3 regions of the Croceicoccus sp. Ery15 genome follow, and region 3 is predicted to be linked to each of the others. Evidence: predicted binding sites of a transcription regulator. Region 3 holds the regulator's gene; each other region holds the start of a gene.
What was found. Region 3 encodes LexA, which represses DNA repair genes until DNA is damaged. Its sites were predicted from a motif close to GTTCCNCNCTTGTTCT; they were not measured.

Region 1 (4,540 bases), 520 kb from region 3:
CCGGGGCGGACGGTATGTTGCCGCTGGACATCGACCCCAAGCTGGCATGGGCACTGAAGTTCCGCGACAGCTTTCCCGTCGACGTCAATCGCGCTTCGAAAGAGGCTTTGCTGCGGGTACCGGGACTGGGAACGCGCGGCGTGGCCCAGATCCTTAGCGCACGGCGGCATCGCGCCTTGCGACTGGACGATGTGGCCAGGCTGACCGTGTCGGTTGCAAAGCTGCGTCCCTTTATCGTCACGGTCGACTGGCGGCCCGTCGCGCTGATCGACCGCGCCGATCTGAAGGCGCTGGTCGCGCCCGATACGGGGCGGCAACTGGACCTGTTCGCATGACTGCGCTGCAACATGTGCGGCTGGGTGCCTATCACGTGGTGCCAATGGCCTCGCCCGACGATTTCGACGAATGGCGCGATCATGCGCGGCGTATGGTCATGGCCGATGTGCCGCCCGACCGCGTGGCATGGACCGAACCGGGCGGACCGGCGGGCAATCTGTTCACGCATGGTGACCGCCGCTTGCCCGCACCCGACCGCGAGGCGCCGCCGCCGCGCGTATCGCGGCGTTTTATCGAAATTGCGAAGACCGTGATCCTGCATGCCGATACCGACAGGTTCGCACTGCTGTATCGCGTGCTGTGGCGATTGCAGTCGAAACCCCGCCTGATCGAGGACGGGGCCGATGCGGACATACGCGCCATGGCCGATATGGCGCGGGGCGTGCGGCGCGACATTCACAAGATGCGGGCCTTTTTACGCTTCCGCGAGATCGAGCATGAGGGCGGCGAATATTTCGTCGCATGGTTTGAACCGCAGCATCACATCCTGCGCCATAATGCGGGTTTCTTCACGCGTCGCTTTGCCAATATGCGCTGGTCGATCCTGACCCTGCGGGGCAGCCTGCATTGGGATGGCGATACGTTGCGCGAAGGGCCGCCCGCCACGCGCGCCGATGCGCCGAACGGCGATCCGGTAGAGGGGATGTGGCGCGCCTATTACGCATCGATCTTCAATCCCGCTCGGTTGAAGGTCGACGCGATGCTGAAGGAAATGCCGCGCCGATACTGGAAAAATATGCCCGAAACGCAGCTGATTCCCGAACTGATCGCGGGGGCGCAAGCGCGCGAGGCGGCCATGGTTTCGGCAGGCGCGATGGAAAATGGCGAACGGCCCGCAACGCTGGATGCGGTGGACAAGGCGATCCATGCCTGCGCGCGCTGCCCCATCGGCGCGCTGGAAAACCGCGCGGTGATGGGTGAAGGGACGCCCGATGCCCCGCTGATGATCATGGGCGAGCAACCGGGCGATATCGAGGACCGGCAGGGACGCCCTTTCGTCGGTCCGGCGGGGCAATTGCTGGACGTGCATCTGGAACGCGCGGGGATCGACCGTCGTGCGGCCTATGTCACCAATGCGGTCAAGCATTTCAAATATGTGTCGGGGGATGTGCCTGATCGGGGCGTGCCAAATCGTGGCGTATCCGGTCGCGGCGCATCCGGTCGCGGCAAGCGGCGCCTGCACCAGAATCCCTCTGCCCGGGAAATCGACATCTGCCGCTGGTGGGTAGAGGCGGAGCGCGCCATCGTGCGGCCAAAGCTGGTGCTGGCGCTGGGCGCCAGCGCGGCGCGCAGCGTGTTGGGCAAGACAATATCGGTCACCAAGGCACGCGGCACGCCTGTGCCGCTGGACGATGACAGCGAGCTGTGGGTGACGGTGCACCCGTCCTATCTGTTGCGGTTGGAGGGACCTGCGCGCAAAGAGCAGGCGCGGCTGTTCGACGCCGATCTGGCGGCCGTCGCGGCGCGTCTTCGGGAACTGGCGTAATGGCGCGCTGTGGACTGTCTGTGGATAAAGCTGTGCGCAAACCTGATGATAGTGCTGTGGACGGGGCGGCAGAACGTGGGGGTAACCGGCCTGTTTTCGCGGTGACCCGTCCGCTTGTCAGGGGCCTGCCGGTGCCGCCATGCCCGACGCGCCGTTAACGCCCGATCGTCGCCGGATAGAGATCGATACCGATGCATTGGGTGCGCCGCCGCGAGCGCCCTTTGTCGAACTTGGCCTCGTCTCGTGCTTTTCCTTCCTGCGCGGCGCGTCCGACGCGGTCGATCTGGTGATGACGGCGCGCGCTATGGGCTATGACGCCATCGGGATTGCCGATGCAAATTCGCTGGCAGGCGTGGTCCGCGTACATGGCGAGGCAGAGACTTTGCGTTTGCGCCCGGTGATCGGCGCGCGGATCGAAACGGTCGAGGGGCTGGCCTTTCTTGCCTATCCCGAAACGCGCGCGGCCTATGGCCGGTTGTCGCGGCTGATCAGCAAGGGGCGGATGCAGACCTTGTCGGGCGCATGGCAGGACAAGGGCGTGTGCGAGATCGATCTGGCGATGCTGGCCGAACATGCGGCGGATGATGGCGGGCACGGCGCCTTGCATCTGATTGCCTTGCCGCCACCCGATCTGGATACGCCGTTCCGCGTCAGCCTGCCGGGCAATGTGATGCCGATTGGCGGGGGGCAGGCAGAGCCGGTTGCGCAAAGCCTGTCCTTTGCCGGCCTGGTGCCGCATCTGGCGCAATTATTGCCATCGCTGGGCCATATCGCGGCCAGCCATCTCTATCGCGGCGATGATGTGGCGCGGATCGGCAGGCTGGATGCGCTGGCGTGCGCCCATGGGCTGGGCCTGCTGGCCACGAATGACGTGCATTACCACGCACCCGACCGCCGCCCGTTGCAGGATGTGATGACCGCGATCCGGCACAAGACCACGGTGGCAAGGGCGGGGCATTTGCTGCACGCCAATGCCGAACGGCATCTGAAAGCGCCCGAGGAGATGCAACGCCTGTTCTCGCGCTGGCCGCATGCGATCCGCGCCGCCCGCGATCTGGCGGACCGCTGCCGGTTCAGCCTGAACGAATTGCGCTATGAATATCCCGATGAGATCTATCCCGAAGGCCGCACCCCGCAGCAGCATCTGGAAGTGCTGACATGGGAAGGCGCGGACAGACGTTATCCCAGTGGTTTGCCGGAAACCATTCGCGCGACGCTGGAGCGTGAACTGGCGCTGATCGCAAAGCTCGACCTCGCGCGCTATTTCCTGACGATCCACGATATCGTCCGCTTCGCGCGCAGTGTCGATCCGCCGATATTGTGTCAGGGGCGCGGGTCGGCGGCCAATTCGGCGGTCTGCTATTGTCTTGAGATTACGGCCGTCGACCCGGCGCGCCATGCGCTGCTGTTCGACCGCTTCATTTCCGAAGAGCGCAAGGAGCCGCCCGATATCGACGTCGATTTCGAGCATGAGCGGCGCGAGGAAGTGATACAGCATATTTACGAGAAATACGGTCGCCACCGCGCGGGACTGTGCGCCACGGTCATCCATTACCGGCCACGCATGGCGATCCGCGAAGTGGGCAAGGCGATGGGCCTGTCGGAAGATGTCACGGCCAAACTTGCGGGCACCGTATGGGGCGGTTGGGGGCGCGAGATCGGCGAGGCGCATGTGGCCGAAACCGGCATGGACATCAGCGATCCGCATTTGCGGCGGGTTCTGAAGCTTACCCAGCAGATGATTGGAATGCCGCGACATCTGTCTCAACACGTGGGCGGCTTTATTCTGACGCAAGGCGCGCTGACCGAAACCGTGCCCATTGGCAATGGCGCCATGCCCGATCGCAGTTTCATCGAATGGGACAAGGACGATATCGAGGCGCTGGGCATATTGAAGGTGGACGTGCTGGCGCTGGGCATGCTGACCTGCATTCGCAAATGTCTTGATCTTGTGCGCGATCATCATGGCCGCGCGCTGACTTTGGCCAGTGTCCCGCGCGAGGATCCGGAAACCTATGCGATGCTGCGGCGCGGGGATTCGCTGGGCGTTTTCCAAGTGGAAAGCCGCGCGCAAATGAACATGCTGCCGCGGCTGCGCCCGCGCGAGTTCTATGATCTGGTCATACAGGTCGCCATCGTGCGCCCCGGTCCGATTCAGGGGGACATGGTGCACCCCTTCCTGAAACGCCGGAGGGGAGAAGAGCGGGTGGAAATTCCGGCCCCGGGCCCCGCGCATGGTCCGCCTGACGAGCTTTCCAGCATTCTGGGGCGTACATTGGGCGTGCCGATCTTTCAGGAGCAGGCGATGAAGATCGCGCTGGACGCGGCGAAGTTCAATTCGGCCGAAGCCAACCGGCTGAGGAAAGCGATGGCGACGTTCCGTTCGCGCGGCATGGTCGATGAATTGCAGGACATGATGGTCGAGCGCATGGTGAAGCGCGGCTATGACCGCGATTTCGCGCAGCGCTGTTTCAACCAGATCAGGGGGTTTGGCGAATATGGCTTTCCCGAAAGCCACGCGGCCAGCTTTGCCCATCTGGTCTATGTGTCGAGCTGGCTGAAATGCCATTACCCTGCCGCTTTCGCCTGCGCCTTGCTGAATTCGCAGCCGATGGGCTTTTATGCGCCCGCCCAGATCGTGCGCGATGCGGCCGAACACGGAGTAGAGGTGCGACCGGTGGATGTGAACCTGTCGCAATGGGATTGCACGCTGGAACC
Region 2 (4,540 bases), 930 kb from region 3:
CTGCGGTAAAGAGGTTGGTCGAGCGCACAGCCCATCCTACAAGGACTCATGGAACTCGATAAAACACTCGACACGCTCGGCAATCTGTTAGAATCCATCATTGAGGCGAGGGTGGCTGAAGGCGTTGCGACTCCGAAGGACTTTGAACGTGTCCTGGGGGCTCTCAAGGTCATGCTTTGGTCACTGACAAGATCGCCGGACGAGATTGATACTGTCGACCGCCCGGTAGCCGAATTGTCCGTGTTGCTCGCCGATGCCCGCGTGGAAGCACCGCAATGTTACATACACAGCACGGACAGCCAGGAGATCGTCCAGAATCTCGCCAGTCGCGGTTATCTGGAGGCGCCAAGCGAGATGCAGGGGTGGAAAGATCCCATGCACCGTGACACGGCCAAGATCATTTTGGCACTCGCTGCTCCCGTCATCGGAGTGATGTGCAAGCATCGCTAAGACGATGGTGTCGCCGCGGTGGCTAGAACCTTGTGTTGGGCGCCCTGACAGCCGTGCCGCTCGCAAGCCTCGGCGGGAGCGACCGCAGCGCGACGGACCGAGCACCCCCTGCGCTTAATCAAGGTAAATTTCTTAAGAACAAAAGAAGGTGGCTCTTCGCCAGTGATGGGCCGGATCCAGGGCGTTTGTCCTGAGGCGATGTTCCTAAAGAGCAAGTAATCCCAGAGTACGTAATGTCTGCATCGCCTCAAAGCCTTGCTTAGCGCGATAAGCTGCGCCGCTCTCCTGTTGATCGGTTTCATGCCGGTGCGATAAATTTTGGTCGCATGATTAACACATCCTTTGCCCTCGCCGGATAACACAGAGCTAGAAGACAGGGTGCTAAATTCATGAGTGAAATCAGCGGTATCACAATTCAGGCGGCTTTGGATTCAAGTCACGCGCCGGCGGTGTGCCAAGCGCTCGTGGGCTGTGAATTCGTGCCGGATGGTAGCGAGAAGGCGTTCGAGATCACCGGGACGGACGCGAACCAGCGGGACAATTTGCTGGTAGATGCCAACGGTATCAAGCGCGCTGTGAGTGTCGCGCGAGGGAGTGTTGATGCCAGCGAGGACCTGCTGCAGGTTCTTGCATCGGCTGATCGCCCGGTTCCTGGAGACGCTGATCTGCTTGCAACCCGGGGCATCTCGGGGATCGGCACCCGCGCTGGTGCAGCGCTCCTCGCGAATGCTTTTCGTTCGATGCGCGTCCCTGACGCAAAAGATCGCAAGGAGATTATCAGGCGGGTGCGTGATCTACCGTCGGATGAGGGGCGGCGCGCGCTTTTCGTTCACTGGGTCGGACTGATGCCTGACGACGTACCGCTCGATCCGGTGCTGGCTATCGAATGCGCGAAATGCTTGCGCGATCTTGATGACCCGGCGGTCGCTGTCGACGTGATTGATCGGGCCCTGAGATGGAATATGGACGCGATCTACCGGACCATATTGCACACGCAGCGAGCCGCTTGCCTCATGGACATGCTGTATGCCCAAGTGGATGATAACAGCAATCTGGAACAGGAAATTCAGCGCAGCATCGAGCATATCGAACCTATGCGGACGTCCAATGATAACGCGCACAAGGTCCTCGCGCGCTTCGAGAGGATGAAACGCCAGACGGGTGACTAGGCGTCGGAACCTCGTCGCCGGAGAGGTTTCTGAACAAACGCGAACTTGGTTCTGACTTCGCCCGACACCGGTGGCCTCTGTCCCCTATTGTCACTATTGTCACTATTGTCACTATTGTCCCGCGTTTCGCCATGAGGGCCCGGGCAATAGTAAAGGGTTATGCATCTTCAGCTAGGCAAACTGCTTCTGCATGGGAAAGTACCGATCGGGAGACGCGAAAGGTGATTGCGAAAAGTCAAGTTCCGTGGATCCGCTCGCTGGAGGCGCTGAAGCTTTTATCGAGCGTTCCTGCTTCCCGGATCGAGGATCCCCAAGCGCGACTATTGATTGGTTTCCAGGCCGATCTGGTCCGCGTACAAGCTCGCACGGCCCACTTTCATTGTGCCTCAGGCGAAAAGATTCGTTACAACTGGCCAGTGCCTAAATGGGTATGGCGGCTCAGGACGGGGCGGCTGCTTCTTGGTGAAGACCGCTTCTTCGCGGTCATTGACGAGTTCGCTCCGCCTGTCGAAGCGCGCACGGAGCCCTTTGTGGAACTCTGGAAGGTCGAGCTCTTCGAGCTGAAGATTCACGAAGCCGAAATGGTGCGGCACCTGCAACTCGAGCCGATTGCGGCAAACGATGCCATCAGCCCCCGCGCTCCTGGGCGCATCGATAACAAAGTGGGCATCTCGGACCAGTGTGCCAACTGGCTCAAGGAGGCCTTCGCCCAAGATCCTGAAAGGCGAAAAAAGAAACGCGATTTCCGCGATGATGCACTCCTCCATTTCCAGGACAAGCTTAACCCATTCGGCTTCGATCAAGCTTGGCGTAAGGCCATTGCAGATGATCCGGTGCGCGCAAAACGGGGGCGCCGCCCCTTGCAATGATTGAAGAAAACGAAAACCCGAAGTTGCTATTTCCATAGCCGTTTCATTGTTGTTTTATTGCGATTTTCTGACCTCTACCTGGTCTTCTGCCGCGCCAATGGCGGCAGAAAGGACCAACGATGAAAACGAGTAGAGGCACATCTAGCGACCACGATGCGCACCGCCGTGACAAAAGTGACAATGGTGACGAAAGAGGTTTCGCGGCCGAAGCCGATAACGCTAATCCCAACCAGGTTTTCGCTCAGAAGACCTGGTTGCGCAGCACCCCCATCGCCGGAACGCCGGCGGAACGCTACCTTCGCAGTCGTGGTCTCGACCCCGATATCTGCGGCCTTAACCTGCGTTTCGCACGCCTGAAGGCTGAAGGGGCATTCCACCCCTGCATGGTGGCGCGCGTCCAAGGAGCAGATGGTTCGCTTCAGGCCGTCATGCGGACCTTCCTCGCCCCTACCGGGAACACAAAGGCTGAAATCGCGCATCCGCGTATGGCGCTTGGCCGCCTTGCCGGCGGCGCGGTGCGCCTGCGTGAGGCACAAGATCAGCTCATCCTGTGCGAGGGCATCGAAGATGGCCTCGCTCTCACGATGGCGCTCGGCGAACCGGTATGGGCAGTGCTGGGTGCAGCGAACTTTCGCCATGTCGTCCTGCCGGATTTCGTGCGCCACATCATCATCGCGAAGGATAATGATGCAGTGGGTGAGCGGGCCGCGCAGGCAGCCGCCACAACGTTCGCGTACCAGGGGTTTGAGAACGGCGGTGCAAAATTAGACCACGGTAGCGGCGGCGAAGTGCTGCTGCGGGCGGCGTAAAAGTCGTCCACTTTTTCCCTTTTCGCGATGCTGGCGAGGAGGGATGAGGGATTTACACCGTGGAACTTTACCTGAAGGTTCGTCTTGCCTGCGCGGGCGGCATGAGCGCCCGGGCGGCAGCGAAGCATTTCAACATATCGCGCGACACGGTCCGCAAGATGCTGTCGTATTCCGAGCCGCCCGGTTACCGTCGCAGCGCCCCGGTGCGGCGACCGAAGCTGGAAGCGTTCATACCGATCATCGACGGCTGGCTGGATGGGGACCGGTCGGTCCCGCGCAAGCAGCGCCATACGGCGAAGCGTGTGTTCGATCGCCTTCGCGAAGAGCATGGCTTCACCGGAGGCTACACGATCATCAAGGATTACATCCGGGATCGGGATCAGCGCAGCCGGGAGATGTTCGTGCCGCTGGCACACGCACCCGGCCATGGGCAGGCAGATTTTGGAGAAGCTCTGGTCGAGATCGGCGGGGTGGAGCAGAAGGCGCACTTCTTCGTGCTCGATCTGCCGCACAGCGACGCCTGCTACGTACGCGCCTATCCGGCTGCCGTTGCCGAGGCCTGGATGGACGGCCATGTCCACGCCTTTGCGTTCTTCGGCGCGGTGCCGCTGTCGATCGTCTACGACAACGACCGCTGCCTGGTCTCGAAGATCCTGCCTGACGGGACGCGGCTGCGCGCGAGGCTGTTCAGCGCCTTCCTGTCGCACTACCTGATCCGTGATCGTTACGGCCGCCCCGGCAAGGGTAACGATAAGGGCGGCGTTGAAGGCCTTGTCGGCTATTGCCGGCGCAACTTCATGGTGCCGATCCCCCGGTTCCCGACATGGGAGGCGTTCAACCTGTGGCTCGAGGAGCAATGCCGCAAACGGCAGAACGACCGGCTGCGGGGCGAGAGTGAGACGATTGGCGAGAGGCTGCGGCGCGATCTGGCGGCGATGCAGGAACTGCCGGCTTCCCCCTTCGAGGCCTGTGACCAGACCAGCGGCCAGGTCTCATCGCAGGCGCTGGTGCGTTACCGGACCAACGATTACTCGGTGCCGGTGCGCTTCGGCCACCAGGAGGTGTGGATCAGGGGCTATGTCGACGAGGTGGTGATCGGTTGCCGGGGCGAGATCATTGCCCGCCATGTGCGCAGCTACGAGCGCGAGGATGTGATCTTCGATCCGATCCATTACCTTCCCCTGATCGAACAGAAGATCAATGCCCTCGATCAGGCCGCACCATTGCAGGGCTGGGACCTGCC
Region 3 (4,540 bases):
AAAGCGGCATCGCCAGCCATGCCGACGTGCAGAGAGTGTGCGAAACCTCGGGCGCGCGTTGTTTCTTGGTGGGAGAGAGCCTGATGCGGCAGGACGACGTGGCCACTGCCACACGCGACCTTTTGGGTCTTCCCCGCCTGTCCGGCATGGCCGGACCGCTCGGAACGCGATGATGGGCAGCAGGCTGTCCCATATCGATGCCGCGGGAAATGCGCGCATGGTCGACATCGGCGGCAAGGCCGCAGCGCGCCGCATCGCGGTCGCCAGTGGCATCATCACCATGTCAGACGAAGCACTGCAGGCGATCCGCGAAGGCAGTGTGAAAAAGGGCGACGTGCTGGCGACGGCGCGCATCGCCGGTATCATGGCGGCGAAAAAGACGGGCGAGCTGGTGCCGCTGTGTCATCCGCTGCCCATCGATGCAGTGAATGTCGATTTCGCGTTCGAACACGGCGCGATCCGCGCCAGCGCCAGCGCCGCGATCGAGGCGAAGACCGGTGTGGAGATGGAAGCGATCACGGCCGTTTCAGTTGCGCTGATCACGATTTACGACATGGCCAAGGCTCTGGACAAGGGGATGGTCATCGGCGGTATCCGCCTGATCGCCAAGGATGGCGGCAAATCGGGCCGCTGGCGCGCCGCAGGGCACGAGGATCTGGAGCTTTGACGGCACCGCTGCTCGATCTGGACGAGGCGCAGCGGCGCCTGCTGGCGATGGCACAGCGGTTACCCGCCGTCGATTTGCCTGCCGAAGAGGCATCGGGCCGCTGGCTGGCGCGCGATGTCGTGGCGCTGCGATCGCAGCCGCCCGATCCGATGTCGGCCATGGATGGCTATGCCATGCGGCAGGCCGATATGCCCGGACCGTGGAACATCGTCGGCGAAAGCGCGGCGGGCCATGTGTATCAAGGCTCGGTCGGTGCGGGTCAGGCGGTACGCATCGCCACGGGCGGCGTGGTGCCCGACGGCGCGGACATGGTCGCCGTGCAGGAGGATTGCCGCCGCGACGGCGTCCGCCTTTATTTCGAAGGGCAACCGCCCGCCCCGCTTCACCGCCATATTCGGCCGCGCGGACTGGATTTCAGCGATGGCCAGACAGTCGCCAGGGCGGGCGAAAGGCTGACACCGGCACGGCTGGCGCTGAGCATCACTGCGGGTCATGGCATCTTGCCAGTGCATGATATCGCCAACGTCGCCGTCATCGAAAGCGGCGATGAATTGCGCCCTGCCGGTGAACCGCTGCCTGCCGGTTCCATTCTCGCCAGCAACGGGGCAATGCTGGGCGCGTTGTTCGCCGATATCGGCTGCACGGTTCAGCGTCAGGGCCCCGTCCCCGACCGGCGGGATGCCTTGCGCAGCGCCTTTGAAAATGCAGGCGATGCGCAGATGATCGTCACCAGCGGGGGCGCTTCGGTGGGGGACCACGATCTCGTGCTGCCCGTACTGCAGGAGATGGGCGCCGAAATCGATTTCTGGCGCGTTGCGATCAAGCCGGGCAAGCCGATCCTTGTCGCAAAGCTGGGCAAGCAGCTCGTCATCGGCCTTCCCGGCAATCCGGTTTCCAGCTTCGTCACCGCGCATCTGTTCGCCCTGCCCGTCGCGCGCGCGCTGATGGGCGACCGGTCGCCGCTGCCCGCGCTACAGCCCGCGTTCTGTCTTGCCGATCTGCCCGCCACTGGCAGGCGGACGGAATTTCTGCGCTGCCGCTTTACCGATGCAGGCGTCATGCCCCTGTTTCTGCAGGATAGTGCGGCGTTGAGCCCGCTGGCCGAAGCCGATGCGCTGATCCTGCGCCCTGCAAAAAGCGGAACGGTTGCCAGCGGCGATATCGTACAAGTGATGCCCTTTGCCCCGCGCAATCGCGCCTAGTGGAACATTGCGTTAACATGGCTTGACGATCATTCTGATGTTGCTTAATTGTTCCGCATTCGTTCGCGCCATTGGGGCGCGGAACGGAACAGGACTTTGGGCGGAACAGGATATTGGCCATGCTTACGCGCAAACAGCACGAATTGCTGCTTTTCATTCAACAGCGGCTTGAGGATACGGGCATTTCCCCCTCGTTCGAGGAAATGAAGGAAGCGCTCGATCTGAAATCGAAGTCGGGTGTCCACCGGCTGATTTCCGCCTTGGAAGAACGCGGGTTCATCCGCCGCCTGCCCAATCGCGCGCGGGCGCTCGAAGTGATCCGCCAGCCCGACGACGTGACCGGCACGGCGAAACCTGCGGCAGTGGCGCCAAGCGCGGCGAAAGCCGATAATGTGGTCGAATTCAGGCGCCCGTCCCCGCCGTCCGGCGCGTCGAACGATGTGATCGAAATTCCCCTGCACGGTCGGATCGCCGCCGGCGTCCCGATCGAAGCGATGGAGGATACGCAGGTCCTGCCTGTTCCCGCAGCCCTGCTGGGCAGCGGTGAGCATTACGCGCTGGAAGTATCGGGCGATTCCATGGTGGAAGCCGGTATTTTCGACGGCGATTACGCGCTGGTCCGCCGCACCGACACCGCCCGCGACGGAGAGATCATCGTCGCGCTGGTGCGGGGAGAGGAAGCAACGCTGAAATATCTGCGGCGCGAAAACGGCATGGTCAGGCTCGATCCCGCCAATGCTGCCTATGAACCGCAGATCTACGATCCGTCGGAGGTTCAGGTTCAGGGACGGCTCGCCGGATTGCTTCGCCGTTATCACTGATCGGATGATAAGGTCACCAGCCGTGGCGGTCGCCTTGGGGTCTGACCGCGCGGGTGGTGCCATTCGATAAGTCCACGGCCAGCCCACCGCGCCGCGCCAGCAGGCTGCTGTCCGCCTTCAGCATGGCCGGCTGGCAATCGGCGGGAAGCCGCCTGCTGGCGATCACGATATCGGCGCGCGCGCATGCCGCCACCATCGCGCCATAGGGCACCTCTGCCGGTCGCTGGGCGACAAGTAACACGCGCCCCTCCGCTTCGAACTGACAGAAAACGCCATTGCATCGTGCCCCCGGCCATTCGGGAAACTCGGCGAACGGCTCGACGCCATATTGCGCACCTTTTCCCATTGCCTCCACCATGGCCTCGGCAGAAAAACTTGTACTGTTGCGCAACAGGTAAAGCCGTCCGTCAGGCGCCAGTAGCGCAGCGTTGCGACCACTTTGCTCGATCAGCAAATCGGCTGGCCGCGCCAAAAACAGCGCAGGCAACCCGATCGCCAGCGGTGCCAACCCCCACAGGCGGAGCCGCCCCGACCAAAGCGCCAGCCACAATCCGCCCGCAACACAGGCGAGCACGGCCCACAAGGCGATCTGCGGCAGTTGCAAAACCGCCCCTGGCAATGACGACGTGCCATGCGCCAGCGCGATAATCAGATCGAGCGATTTGGCCCCCGCCCACCAGAACGGCGCGCCCCAGCCGACGGCATCGAAGACCAGCCCGCCGATCAGCACCGGCAGCGTCAATCCCGTCATCAGCGGAATTGCGATGACATTGGCCAGCGACCCGTAAACCCCTGACCGCTGGAAATGGAACAGCACCAAAGGCGTCAGCGCCGCCTCCACCACAAGACCGGTCAGGAACAGCAGCAATCCGGCGTGGAGCAGTCGCTCCAGCCGACCCTCTCCCCGACCCTCTCCCCGTTTCCCGCGCAGCCATGCGACGAACCGGCTGTTATGGAACGCCACGATCGCGATCACCGCGGCAAAGCTGAGCTGAAACGACGGGCCGATGACAGCCTCGGGCCAGAACAGCATCACGCCCATTGCCGCCAGTGCAATCAGGCGCAACGACAATGCCTGCCGCCCCAGCGCCAGCGCGCCCACCACCAGAAGTGCCGCAAGGCAGGCGCGCACCGTGGGCAAGGCCGCGCCCGTCAGCAGCGTATAGGCGATACCCGCCAGCGCGCCCGTCCCCGCCGCCGCCAGAGGCAGCCGGACCCGCAGTGCCAGCCATGGAAACAAGGCCCCCACACGGACTACCACAAGCCACGCAATCGCCACGATGGCGCCCACATGCAGTCCGCTGATCGAGAGCATATGCGCCAGACCTGCATCGCGCATCGCTTGTCCGTCGCTGTCGGGAATTGCGCCCCTGTCGCCGGTAATCAGCGTGGCCGCGATCGCCGCCGACGCCGTGCCACTGAACCGTCCGACCTGTTCGCGCACATGCTCCGCCAGCCTGCTGCGCCAACCCGCGATTCCGCCGCCCTCGCGCGTGATCGCCGGTTGCTCGAGCAGAGAGCCCGAAGCCGCCAGCCCGTCGAACCATGCTGCCCGTGCGAAATCATACCCGCCCGGCACGGCAGCGCGCTGTGGCGGGATCAATCGCAGCTTTGCGCGGAATTGCGCCCCCGCCGTCAGCCGCGGATCATCCATCTCTTCCGGCACGTTCAGCCGTGCGCGGATCGGCCTTGCATCCAGCGGATCGCGCGTGGCGACGATCAGCCGTACCCGATCGCGCGCCGGTTGCTCCTCGCGCTCCAGAACCAGCGCTTCGACCACGGCGACACGCGGGCCTGCCACCGGCTCTGTCCCGATCAGGGCGGATCGCGCCCAAATCAGCACAATCCCC

Region 1: the regulator LexA is predicted to act here: its motif matches at 1,893-1,908, upstream of LOZ77_RS03560 (error-prone DNA polymerase).
Region 2: the regulator LexA is predicted to act here: its motif matches at 2,529-2,544, upstream of LOZ77_RS10590 (toprim domain-containing protein).

The regions. Positions count from the first base shown of each region.
Region 1 covers NZ_CP087588.1:705,345-709,884, forward strand. The annotation lists gene LOZ77_RS03550 (putative DNA modification/repair radical SAM protein) at 1-335, shown strand, start outside; gene LOZ77_RS03555 (TIGR03915 family putative DNA repair protein) at 332-1,822, shown strand; gene LOZ77_RS03560 (error-prone DNA polymerase) at 1,962-4,540, shown strand, end outside.
Region 2 covers NZ_CP087588.1:2,158,050-2,162,589, reverse strand. The annotation lists gene LOZ77_RS10605 (hypothetical protein) at 49-450, shown strand; gene LOZ77_RS10600 (hypothetical protein) at 840-1,619, shown strand; gene LOZ77_RS10595 (hypothetical protein) at 1,841-2,488, shown strand; gene LOZ77_RS10590 (toprim domain-containing protein) at 2,608-3,297, shown strand; gene istA (IS21 family transposase) at 3,357-4,540, shown strand, end outside.
Region 3 covers NZ_CP087588.1:1,223,276-1,227,815, forward strand. The annotation lists gene trpC (indole-3-glycerol phosphate synthase TrpC) at 1-173, shown strand, start outside; gene moaC (cyclic pyranopterin monophosphate synthase MoaC) at 173-667, shown strand; gene LOZ77_RS06080 (molybdopterin molybdotransferase MoeA) at 664-1,869, shown strand; gene lexA (transcriptional repressor LexA) at 1,989-2,690, shown strand; gene LOZ77_RS06090 (ComEC/Rec2 family competence protein) at 2,704-4,540, opposite strand, start outside.